3 regions of the Paenibacillus sp. FSL K6-1330 genome follow, and region 3 is predicted to be linked to each of the others. Evidence: riboswitches for the same ligand, from Rfam matches in the RefSeq annotation. Region 3 holds a riboswitch; each other region holds the start of a gene.

Region 1 (3,281 bases), 780 kb from region 3:
ATTGCAGTGATCTCCTTCGATGCAGGCAGACGCTGAATGTTATCTTATCGGACTCAACAATGTCCGCTATTCCTGATGATGAAGATCCAGGCAGGTTTATTCCAGGTGTCGAGTATGATCCGCGGCTGCGTGAGCTCGATTTCGGGGCTTGGGAAGGGAACATCTACGAGGACTTGAAGTCGGATATCTCCTATCGGCGCTGGATTGATAACCCCGCAGAAGTTACGCCGCCAAATGGGGAGAGCTGGGAAGCGTTCTGTTCCCGGATTCAGGCATTCTTGACCGGATTGTATTTGGATTTGAAGGAACTGTTGCATGTGGAGGAAGATCCGGATACCCTTGTGCAGGCAGAGGCAGAGGCAGAGGCAGAGGCAGAGGCAGAGGCAGAGGCAGAGGCAGAGGCAGAGGCAGAGGCAGAGGCAGAGGCAGAGGCAGAGGCAGAGGCAGAGGCAGAGGCAGAGGCAGAGGCAGAGGCAGAGGCAGAGGCAGAGGCAGAGGCAGAGCGAGCCGGTTATGGTTCTGGGACACAGAGGGCTGAGTTGGATGTGCTTGTGGTCACCCATGGGGGCGTCATCCGGCAGATCGCGGCAGCTACCCTTCCGCATACGGAATTCTGGGAAACGCAAGTGTCACCGGGCGAGGAGCTCAAGCTGCAATTGACATGGGATGGAGACCGCTGGGAAGGCGTGCGGTTAAGCGAATAAATGAAATCGTATGATATCGGTGCGGAATGGGCGATAACGGGATAAATCCGTATCATAAGGCATTTGAAATGACCGATTCTTTCGGTTGTAAGAGGAAGGTTTATCGCCTATAATTTTGGGCAGAGAAACCATGCTTGGCCTAACATACATAAATTCATATTATTTGCGAGGGTCCCGGACAGAAGGCGTTGTTGCCTTCTGCCGGGTTAATAGGGAAGCCGGTGCAAGTCCGGCACGGTCCCGCCACTGTGAAGCAGGGACTTCTTCATATGCCACTGAGCCATAGCGCTTGGGAAGGCGGAGAAGTCGTTACAGCCTGCAAGTCAGGAGACCTGCCCTCGGCGAATGAATGACGGTCCTTCGAGGAGAGGATTACGTTTGCCGGACCCATGCAGCATGTGTGGGCGGAAGTTTAAGGCGCTATCTGTGAACGGTTATCCAGATGTCCTTATGTTAAAACGTAATCCCTGAGTCCTTGTTTACGAGGAGTCAGGGATTTTTGCTTTTCTTTGGAGTATGACGATTGATGTTTTTCTCCCGGTAAGGATCGGTCGAAGGAATGTAAACTCGAAAGCGCCAGGTTCTCAATTATGCATAGGGGGATTTTAAGAGATGAAAGCATTAAACAAAACATGGTCCGTACTTCTAGTAGCCATACTGATGGCTCTGGCCTTGATTGGCTGTGGAGACAAAGAAGCGGCGCCGAAGGATACAACGCAGCCTGCACAGCAGGAAGAGCAGAATAACGAAGCTCCGGCGGATTCCGGCGAAGAGCTTAAAACGACGTATCCGCTGACCGTTAAGGATTCAACCGGGGTTGAAATGACGTTTGAGAAAGCTCCGGCCAAAATTGCATCCCTGACACCGTCCGAGACGGAAAAACTGTTCGCTTTGGGCCTGGATGAGGAAATCGTTGGCGTGTCCGATAATGACGATTATCCGGAAGCGGCCAAATCTAAGCCTAAATTGGGCGGGTTCCAAGTGAATGAAGAGGCTATTATTGCAGCCGATGCCGATGTGGTATTTGCGGCTTCGATGAATGCTCAGAATGCCGAGAAATTGCGTGAGCTTGGCGTTACCCTGTTCGTCAATGATCTGAAAACCATTGATGCCGTGATGGAGAACATCGAACTGATCGGACAAATTACGGACCGTCAAGCGGAGGCGAAAGCGGTCGTGGATCAGATGAAGCAGGAATTGGCTACCGTTACGGAAGCCGTGAAAGCCGTGAAGGATGAAGACAAGAAGAAAGTGTATGTGGAATTCTCTCCGGGATGGACCGTCGGCAAGGGCGAGTTTATGGATGAGATCATCACCTTAGCTGGCGGCGTCAACGCAGCCGGCGATGCGGAAGGCTGGTTCGAAATCAGTGAGGAAAATATTATTGCTGCGAACCCCGACGTCATTCTGTACACGGACGATGTGGTTGATGAAGCAACCAAGAAAACATTGGATCAGCTGATTAAGGAGCGCGGCGGCTGGGATCAGATCGAAGCCATCAAGAACGATCAGGTCATATCCGTGGATGCGAACCTGCTCAGCCGTCCTGGTCCCCGTGTGACGCAAGGGTTGGTGGAAGTGGCGAAGGCCGTTTATCCGGAACTGATGAATCCATGAGTAAAAAACTTGCAGGATTCGGTGCGGCCGGCATCATCCTATTACTGTTAACCTTGGTTGTCAGTCTCGGAATCGGCTCCGTGCACCTGCCTGTGAGAGAGATTGGGGCGATGCTGCTGCACCGGCTGCCGGGAATCGGCGATTCCATCGTTCCGGGCTGGGAAGCTTCATCCGAGCAAATCTTAATGAAGGTGAGATTGCCGCGCATATTGCTGGGGATGCTCGTAGGAGCCTCCCTGGCCGTCGCCGGAGCCGCCTTTCAAGGGGTATTGCGCAATCCGCTGGCGGATCCGTTTACGCTTGGTGTATCCTCGGGTGCTGCGCTTGGCGCAGCATCCCTGATTTTTTTCGGGATGGAATATTCCTTTGCCGGAGGTTACACGCTGCCGCTTGTAGCGTTTCTGACCGGAGCAGGCACCTTATGGGCCGTTCTGCTGCTGGCGAGGGACCAAGGAAAACTGCCGATCCACGGGCTCATTCTGTCCGGCGTGGTGATGCAGTCGTTTCTGGGCGCCGTCGTTTCCTTTCTGACGGTCATGTCCAAAGATACGGTAAACCAGATCCTGTACTGGACGATGGGGAGCCTGAGCATGCGTGGATGGTCGTATACGGCCATCCTTTTCCCGTATTTTATCGCAGGTTTTATCTACTTATGGAGCAGGTCGCGGGCGCTTAATATTTTGTCGCTGGGGGAACGGCAGGCCGCCCATATGGGCTTGAATGTGGATCGGTTGAAGACCAGCGTGCTCATCGTTGCTACCCTGCTCGCCGCCGCAGCCGTGTCGGTATCCGGCGTGATTGGATTCGTGGGACTTGTGGTACCGCATATGATCCGGTTGATCACCGGCTCCGATTACCGCGTCATTGTTCCACTGTCGGCTCTGGGCGGCGCGATATTCATGGTCTGGTGCGATACGGCGGCACGGTCCGTGCTGGCACCAACGGAAATACCGCTTGGTG
Region 2 (3,281 bases), 3.0 Mb from region 3:
GGCGCGATTCCGAAAAAACTCGGAAAACCGCGCCATTATTGACTTTGTAAAGATGCTGGTGAAGGGAATTGAACCCCCGACCTACGCATTACGAGTGCGTTGCTCTACCCCTGAGCTACACCAGCAAATGTGGTTCGATGATATTCCTCACGAAACAACAAAAATTATTATAATACTTCAGCAGCAAAATGCAAGTCCTATTCTTACGGAAATATCCTCCGTAACTGGCGGTATTACCCGCCTAACTTCTCCTGCACGGACTGGATCTTCTGTTTGCTCGAGGAGACTTGATCCCTGCGGTCGTCGATCTTCACGGAAGTCGATACACGCTTCGCACCGGACAGAAAAGGCGCTTCATGCAAAGCCTCAATCGCCCGCCAGATCATGTTAAGCTCTCCCTCGATGATGGTGCTCATCGAAGTTAGCTCATAGGATATTCCATCCTGTTGTTTCAATATACGCTGCATCTCGGCAACATAAGAACTCAAGCTCGTTGTTGCGGTTCCGATCGGAATCACCGTTACCTCCGCTATAGCCATCTTGAATACCTCCCTCGTTGCATCTCATTTATATGGAATGTTAAACTCCCGGATACAGTTATCATATCAATTCTGACCCTCCATATCAAAGTCCGTCTGTCTGTAACTTCATACAAGATATGGTGTATCTTCCTCATTTCGTCCGTACGAATATATCCTATTTTGTCAAAACGATAATATACGTGGTATCTGCGCAGAAAAGGTCGCATTTGGTCACAATTCAGGAAATGTTATGGCCTTTTGGCAGTTTCTTAACTGGCACAATGGCCGCTCGTTTGCTATAATTCTTTTTGCGTTCAATTTTAAGAATATAGTTTACAAACACAATATATTGGGTTAAATTAGATTAACAACAACCAAATATAGTGTATGTAGGTGCCGGATCAACCTATAAGGCAGTCCGGCTTAATAGGGAAGCATGGTGTAAATCCATCACGGTCCCGCCACTGTAAGGGCCTAAGGCTGTTTATGATCTATCAGCCATCCACATACGACATATGCCACCGAGGAACCGGATCAAGGTCTCAGGGGAGGCAATGCCGAGGGAAGTAGCTCAAGTCAGGAGACCTGCCTATATGCAGCAGACACCAACCTACGGGGTTTTAGGTAAGTGTTCGTTAAGCTTGCGTCTGTACATAACATCATGCCCATTCATGGGCTTATGGCAAACGTCATTTTCGAATCACAGCGCACGGACATTTTCAAGCCTGCCCGCGGGTTTTAGAAAATGTTTTTTTGATGTCCTTTTTCATATTTCCCCCGAAGAAAGCGAGGAATTTATTCATGCCCCAGCTCGTAGTTAAACCGAACAACCGTCAGCTCGCCTTTGATGAAATTCGTCTCTCCGTCTATGCCGACCGGACTCTAAAAGGATTGGACATGCTCGATAAAGAGCGCCTGCTTCGCGGCGTCAATGCCAAATTGCGCGGTGAGCAAGTTACCGGCGAAGAAATCAGCAACGCCTTCACGATGTCCGCCCTTGAGCTTGTAACCAAAGAGGAGCCGGATTGGAAGTTTGCAGCTGCGCGTTCGTTTCTGACCTCTTTATATAAAAAAGCGGCCACCAACCGCCGATACAAAGCATACCCGGAAGAACCATACGGTGCCTTCTACCCGCTCATTACAGAGCTTGTACAGAAAGGCATTTATCGCGAGGATCTTCTGACCAGCTACACCAAAGAACAAATCGAAGAACTCGGCGAATGCATCGATCCAAGCCGCGACCTGCTGTTTGATTACATCGGGCTGTTGACACTGGCTGAGCGTTACCTGGCAAACGACTTTGACGGTCGCGTCATGGAACTTCCGCAAGAACGGTACATGGTCATCGCGATGTTCCTCATGCACAACGAGCCAGCTGACAAGCGTCTTGACCTTGTCAAAGAAGCCTACTGGGCCATGAGTAACCTGTATATGACGGCCGCTACGCCGACCATGTCTAACGCAGGTAAAAAAGTAGCCGGCCAGCTTTCCAGCTGCTTCATCGATACCGTGGACGACTCCCTGGAAGGAATCTTCGATTCCAATACGGATATCGCCCGTCTCAGCAAAATGGGCGGCGGCATCGGGGTGTACCTCGGTAAAGTCCGTGCACGCGGCTCTGACATCCGCGGTCACAAGAACACCAGCTCCGGCGTTATCCCTTGGATTCGCCAGTTGAACAACACCGCTGTTAGCGTTGACCAATTGGGAACTCGTAAAGGTGCTATCGCGGTTTACCTGGATGTGTTCCACAAAGACATTCTGTCCTTCCTGGATCTGAAGCTGAACAATGGTGACGAGCGCATGAGAGCACATGACGTGTTCCACGGCGTATGTCTGCCTGACCTGTTCATGGAAGCTGTAGAAGCACGTGAAGAGTGGAGCCTGTTCTGTCCGCATGAAGTGAAGAAAATCATGGGCTGGAAAGACGAGAACGGCCGTCCGCTGGGCCTGGAAGACTTCTATGATCAAGGACAAGGCGAAGGCGAATTCCGTCAAAAGTATGCTGAAGCCGTGGCGAGCCCGCTGCTGCCGCGCATTACGGTACAAGCTATCGACATTATGAAGCGCATCATGAAATCCCAGCTTGAAACGGGTACACCGTACATGTTCTACCGCGACACGGTCAACCGTGCGAACCCGAACTCTGCGCATGGCATGATCTACTCTTCCAACCTGTGCACGGAGATCATGCAGAACCAATCTCCGACAGTTGTTGAGCAGGAGGAGCTGGTTACGAAAGACGGCCAAACCCGGATCGTAATTTCCAAAATCCCTGGCGATTTCGTTGTCTGCAACCTGAACTCCATCCACTTGGCTCGTGCTGTACCTGCTGGTGTGCTGGAGCGTCTCGTTCCGATCCAGGTTCGCATGCTGGATAACGTTATCGACATTAACAATATTGAAGTTCTGCAAGCTCAATATACCAACAGCCAATACCGTGCGGTCGGTCTCGGCACCTTCGGTCTGCATCACTTGCTGGCGCTGGAAGGTATCCGCTGGGAATCCGACGAAGCCGTTGCATATAACGACAATCTGTATGAGCACATCAACTACCTGCTCGTTAAATCCAGCATGGAGTTGGCCAAGGAAAAAGGCCACTATCCGAAATTCAAAGGCTCCGACTGGGAGAGCGGCGAGTACTTCACGTTCCGCGGTTACACCGACGGCGAGCATGAAGGCAAGTTCGTAACCACCGAACAATGGCGCGAATTGCAGCAAGAAGTACAAGAAAGCGGGGTCCGTAACGCATGGCTGTTT
Region 3 (3,281 bases):
TCAACGGCTTGCGTTTTCTTATAGGCAATCTCCTCACCGTGCAGCCATTGGCACAGCGTGGTTTTGCCCGATCCTGTACTTCCGGCAAAAATAATTTTCTTCATCATAAGCTTCTCCTACGTTCTCGTAATATTCGTATTTGCCGAGAAGCCCAATATATTCTGCAATCCATGCAGCACTGCGCTGATCGCAGATTCTACTGATGATACATCGCCCGTAATGACGAGTGAACCGCTGAAACGGTCGACAAAGCCGATTTGTACGCCAGCCGCCTTTGTAGCGATATCCGCTGCAATGATGGAGGCTTCGCTTGGCGTGATCGTCATAACGCCGATGGACTGATGCGCTTCGTTTCCGAGTCCCAGCTTCTTGTAAATGTCCGGGTTCGGGTTCGCGATAATGTGAGCGAGCGTGACCTGTTTGCCAGGCACATACTCCTGAATCACACGTTGTTTCTCGGCTCCTTGTTCCATACTCCTCATCTCACTCTCGTATCGAAAACACTAAAAGAGGTTGTTCAAAAAGTCTACTTTTGATAAGAAAACCTGCAAAAAAACAATAAAAGCCCCTTAAAAGTCCATGCGGAATTTTTAAGAAGCCACTTTGCTTTGATTTGTATGCAACACGCCATTGTGTTACTTTCACTATATTTGAATATTGCAAGCGATGTCAATACGAAATCCGTCAAATTTCGACTCGATCTTAGAATTGAAACATTTTGTTCAAAATTTGAAGCACGTCCTCTGCCGTAGGAACGCGTGGATTTGTTGCCGTGCATCCGTCTTTCAGCGCGCCTTCGGCGATCGACTCTCTCATCTCTCCAAACAGCGATTGATCCACACCGCATTCACGCAGCGTTTGCGGCATATTCAATTGCTTCTGCAGCAGTTTGATTGCCTGTACGAGACTACGGACGCCGCTCTTCGCATTGGGTGCGGATAACCCCAAGCTTTTGGAAATTTCGGCATACCGAACCGCCGCTCTATTGCTTTCTTCCTTGCCGTAACCCGGCTTGTAATCGGCATTAAATTCGATGACATGCGGAAGAAGAATCGCATTCATGCGTCCGTGGGCAATTTTGAATTTGGCTCCCGCCACATGCGCGATCCCATGATTCAATCCCAGAGACGCAATATTAAACGCCATCCCCGCGATGCAGGATGCATTATGCATTTTTTCGCGCGCCTCAAGATCATTTCCGTCCTTATAAGCTCGCGGCAAATAAGCAAAGACCAGCTTCATTGCCTTCTCCGCCAGTGCATCGGAGATATCATTGGATTTGGTGGATACATAGGCTTCAATGGCATGCGTCAACACATCCAGTCCGGTATCGGCCGTAATGAAGTCCGGCACGCTTTTGACGAGCTCAGGATCGAGAATCGCTTCTTGCGGCAGCATGTCATCGGATACAAGCGGATATTTGATGTTTTTTTCTTTGTCGCTGATAACGGAGAATGACGTAACTTCAGAACCCGTCCCGCTTGTCGTCGGGATTGCAATGAACGGGATATCTCGCTGGTCAAGCAGCTTTTTCGTAAACAGCTTCATCGCTTTAGCGGCATCAATGGCAGAACCGCCGCCAATGGCAATGATTAGATCGGTGTTGAACGCACAGAGCGCCTCGACACCTTCCGTGACGACTTCAATCGGCGGATCAGGCACGATATTGCTGAAAACATATTGCTCGTTACTGCTGTGCAGGCGATCAAACACCATGTTAATCATGCCCGACTTCACCATAAATGGATCTGTGACGATGAACATACGTTTGTTTTGCCACTCTGTTAGACGATCCATCGCGCCTTGCCCCATATAGAGGTCGGCTTTAATCGAAAGTTTATCCATGTAAAGCACCTCCAAGAAGTAATTGCAACAAAAAAAGAGGCCATTCAAAGGGAAATCCCCTTCAAAAGCCTCTTTGCTTGTTATCATGTATGCACGCCATTGTGCAGCTTCTTATCATTTAGTTTTGCATATATACTGTACACCGTCATTCCGATCTTCGTCAACCGCTTCCGGAACTTGTCCTTAGATCAGACACATTAACGGCACGATTTTATAAGTGCCTGTTCAAAAAGGTCGGTCATCAAAAGCGGACTTTGGGAACAGCCTCTATCAATAAAAAAAAGGGATATGCACCCCATAGTGCACGTGCTTCTTCGTCCTTGAAGAATCTCCCCGTTTGCGAGCTATACCTCATTGTATATATTCGGCGGCGAACACCCGGCTGTGGCCGACAACATCGTCGGCAGCCTCTGCTGCAATTAAAAAAAGCCTAGCGAGGCGAGAAACGTCACTAGACTTGTAAACCAGCCATTTTCGCCTCGAAATGACTGGTCTCTCCAAAGTTATTAGGCAAAAGACCTGACTTAAGACCGATCATTCGGTCTATCACAGTGGCGGGACCGTGTTGGATTTGCACCAAACTTCCATTACCTATAACTTTTTCTATTGTACATGACGCGAATAGTTGCCCATTCGACATCATTATAGCACAAACGACGCGTTTGGCGATATAAACCTTAAAAAAATGATTGACCGAATGAAACTCAAATAAAATAAAATGCCTCGGGCAGACCAAGGGACGAACGCTGCAGCGTAGATACGGTGAATTGTCTCAGAAAGACAAACAAGGAAATGGTTTTCCCATTCATTTATTCATGATCCATGTCTTCTTCTGCTCAGAGTACCACTTTCTAAGCTGATTAATATGGGCTTGATGATAACGGTTATGGTCGGCCATATGCCATAAACCCCACCGGATGGTGGCTTGCTTTTCATTCTCGTGTCCGAATGTAACGATGCGATCCAGATCGGCATCCGTTAACTGCGTACATACATCCTTCAACATACTGAGTACAACTTCATATTTAGATATAAGCGTGTCCAGAGACATTCCTTTGACCATCGGCAGCCTGTTATGTTCATCGATCATTGGGCCGTATTCATCTATGAATGACTGGGGAAGCGCCTCACCTTTAATCCTATATACCCAGTTCAGGTCGACGTACATGATATGTTTTATTAACTGAGCGGCACTATTGAAATTGTCACAAGGTCCCTTGAAGTCTATTTCCTCTTGGGCCATGCCCTCTGATATGGACTTTAGCCGTTGGCTGTTCTCTCTGACAGCGCTATATAACATTCCCACGATCGTTGACATATTCTCTTCGCCTGGCAAATCGTACAACATCCTAACACAACCTCCCTTGTAAAAATAAATAGCATCCCGGCCTCACTATTTGGACTCACGATGCTTCTTCCTTAACCGCATGCTGTAC

The links. Region 3 has a riboswitch for cobalamin ahead of NYE54_RS23910 (1-propanol dehydrogenase PduQ). Riboswitches for the same ligand answer to the same signal wherever they lie in the genome.
Region 1: another riboswitch for cobalamin. It lies ahead of NYE54_RS27475 (ABC transporter substrate-binding protein); the one in region 3 lies ahead of NYE54_RS23910 (1-propanol dehydrogenase PduQ).
Region 2: another riboswitch for cobalamin. It lies ahead of NYE54_RS03580 (ribonucleoside-diphosphate reductase subunit alpha); the one in region 3 lies ahead of NYE54_RS23910 (1-propanol dehydrogenase PduQ).

Annotation. Positions count from the first base shown of each region.
Region 1 covers NZ_CP150269.1:6,038,411-6,041,691, reverse strand. Annotated here, with positions in the region: gene NYE54_RS27480 (histidine phosphatase family protein) at 1-704, shown strand, start outside; cobalamin riboswitch at 857-1,059, shown strand; gene NYE54_RS27475 (ABC transporter substrate-binding protein) at 1,317-2,321, shown strand; gene NYE54_RS27470 (iron ABC transporter permease) at 2,318-3,281, shown strand, end outside.
Region 2 covers NZ_CP150269.1:813,290-816,570, reverse strand. Annotated here, with positions in the region: tRNA gene NYE54_RS03590 (tRNA-Thr) at 54-125, opposite strand; gene NYE54_RS03585 (MTH1187 family thiamine-binding protein) at 234-539, opposite strand; cobalamin riboswitch at 896-1,129, shown strand; gene NYE54_RS03580 (ribonucleoside-diphosphate reductase subunit alpha) at 1,323-3,281, shown strand, end outside.
Region 3 covers NZ_CP150269.1:5,256,003-5,259,283, forward strand. Annotated here, with positions in the region: gene NYE54_RS23900 (EutP/PduV family microcompartment system protein) at 1-104, opposite strand, end outside; gene NYE54_RS23905 (BMC domain-containing protein) at 117-473, opposite strand; gene NYE54_RS23910 (1-propanol dehydrogenase PduQ) at 703-1,845, opposite strand; adenosylcobalamin (AdoCbl) riboswitch at 2,304-2,457, opposite strand; gene NYE54_RS23915 (DinB family protein) at 2,651-3,193, opposite strand; gene NYE54_RS23920 (DinB family protein) at 3,249-3,281, opposite strand, start outside.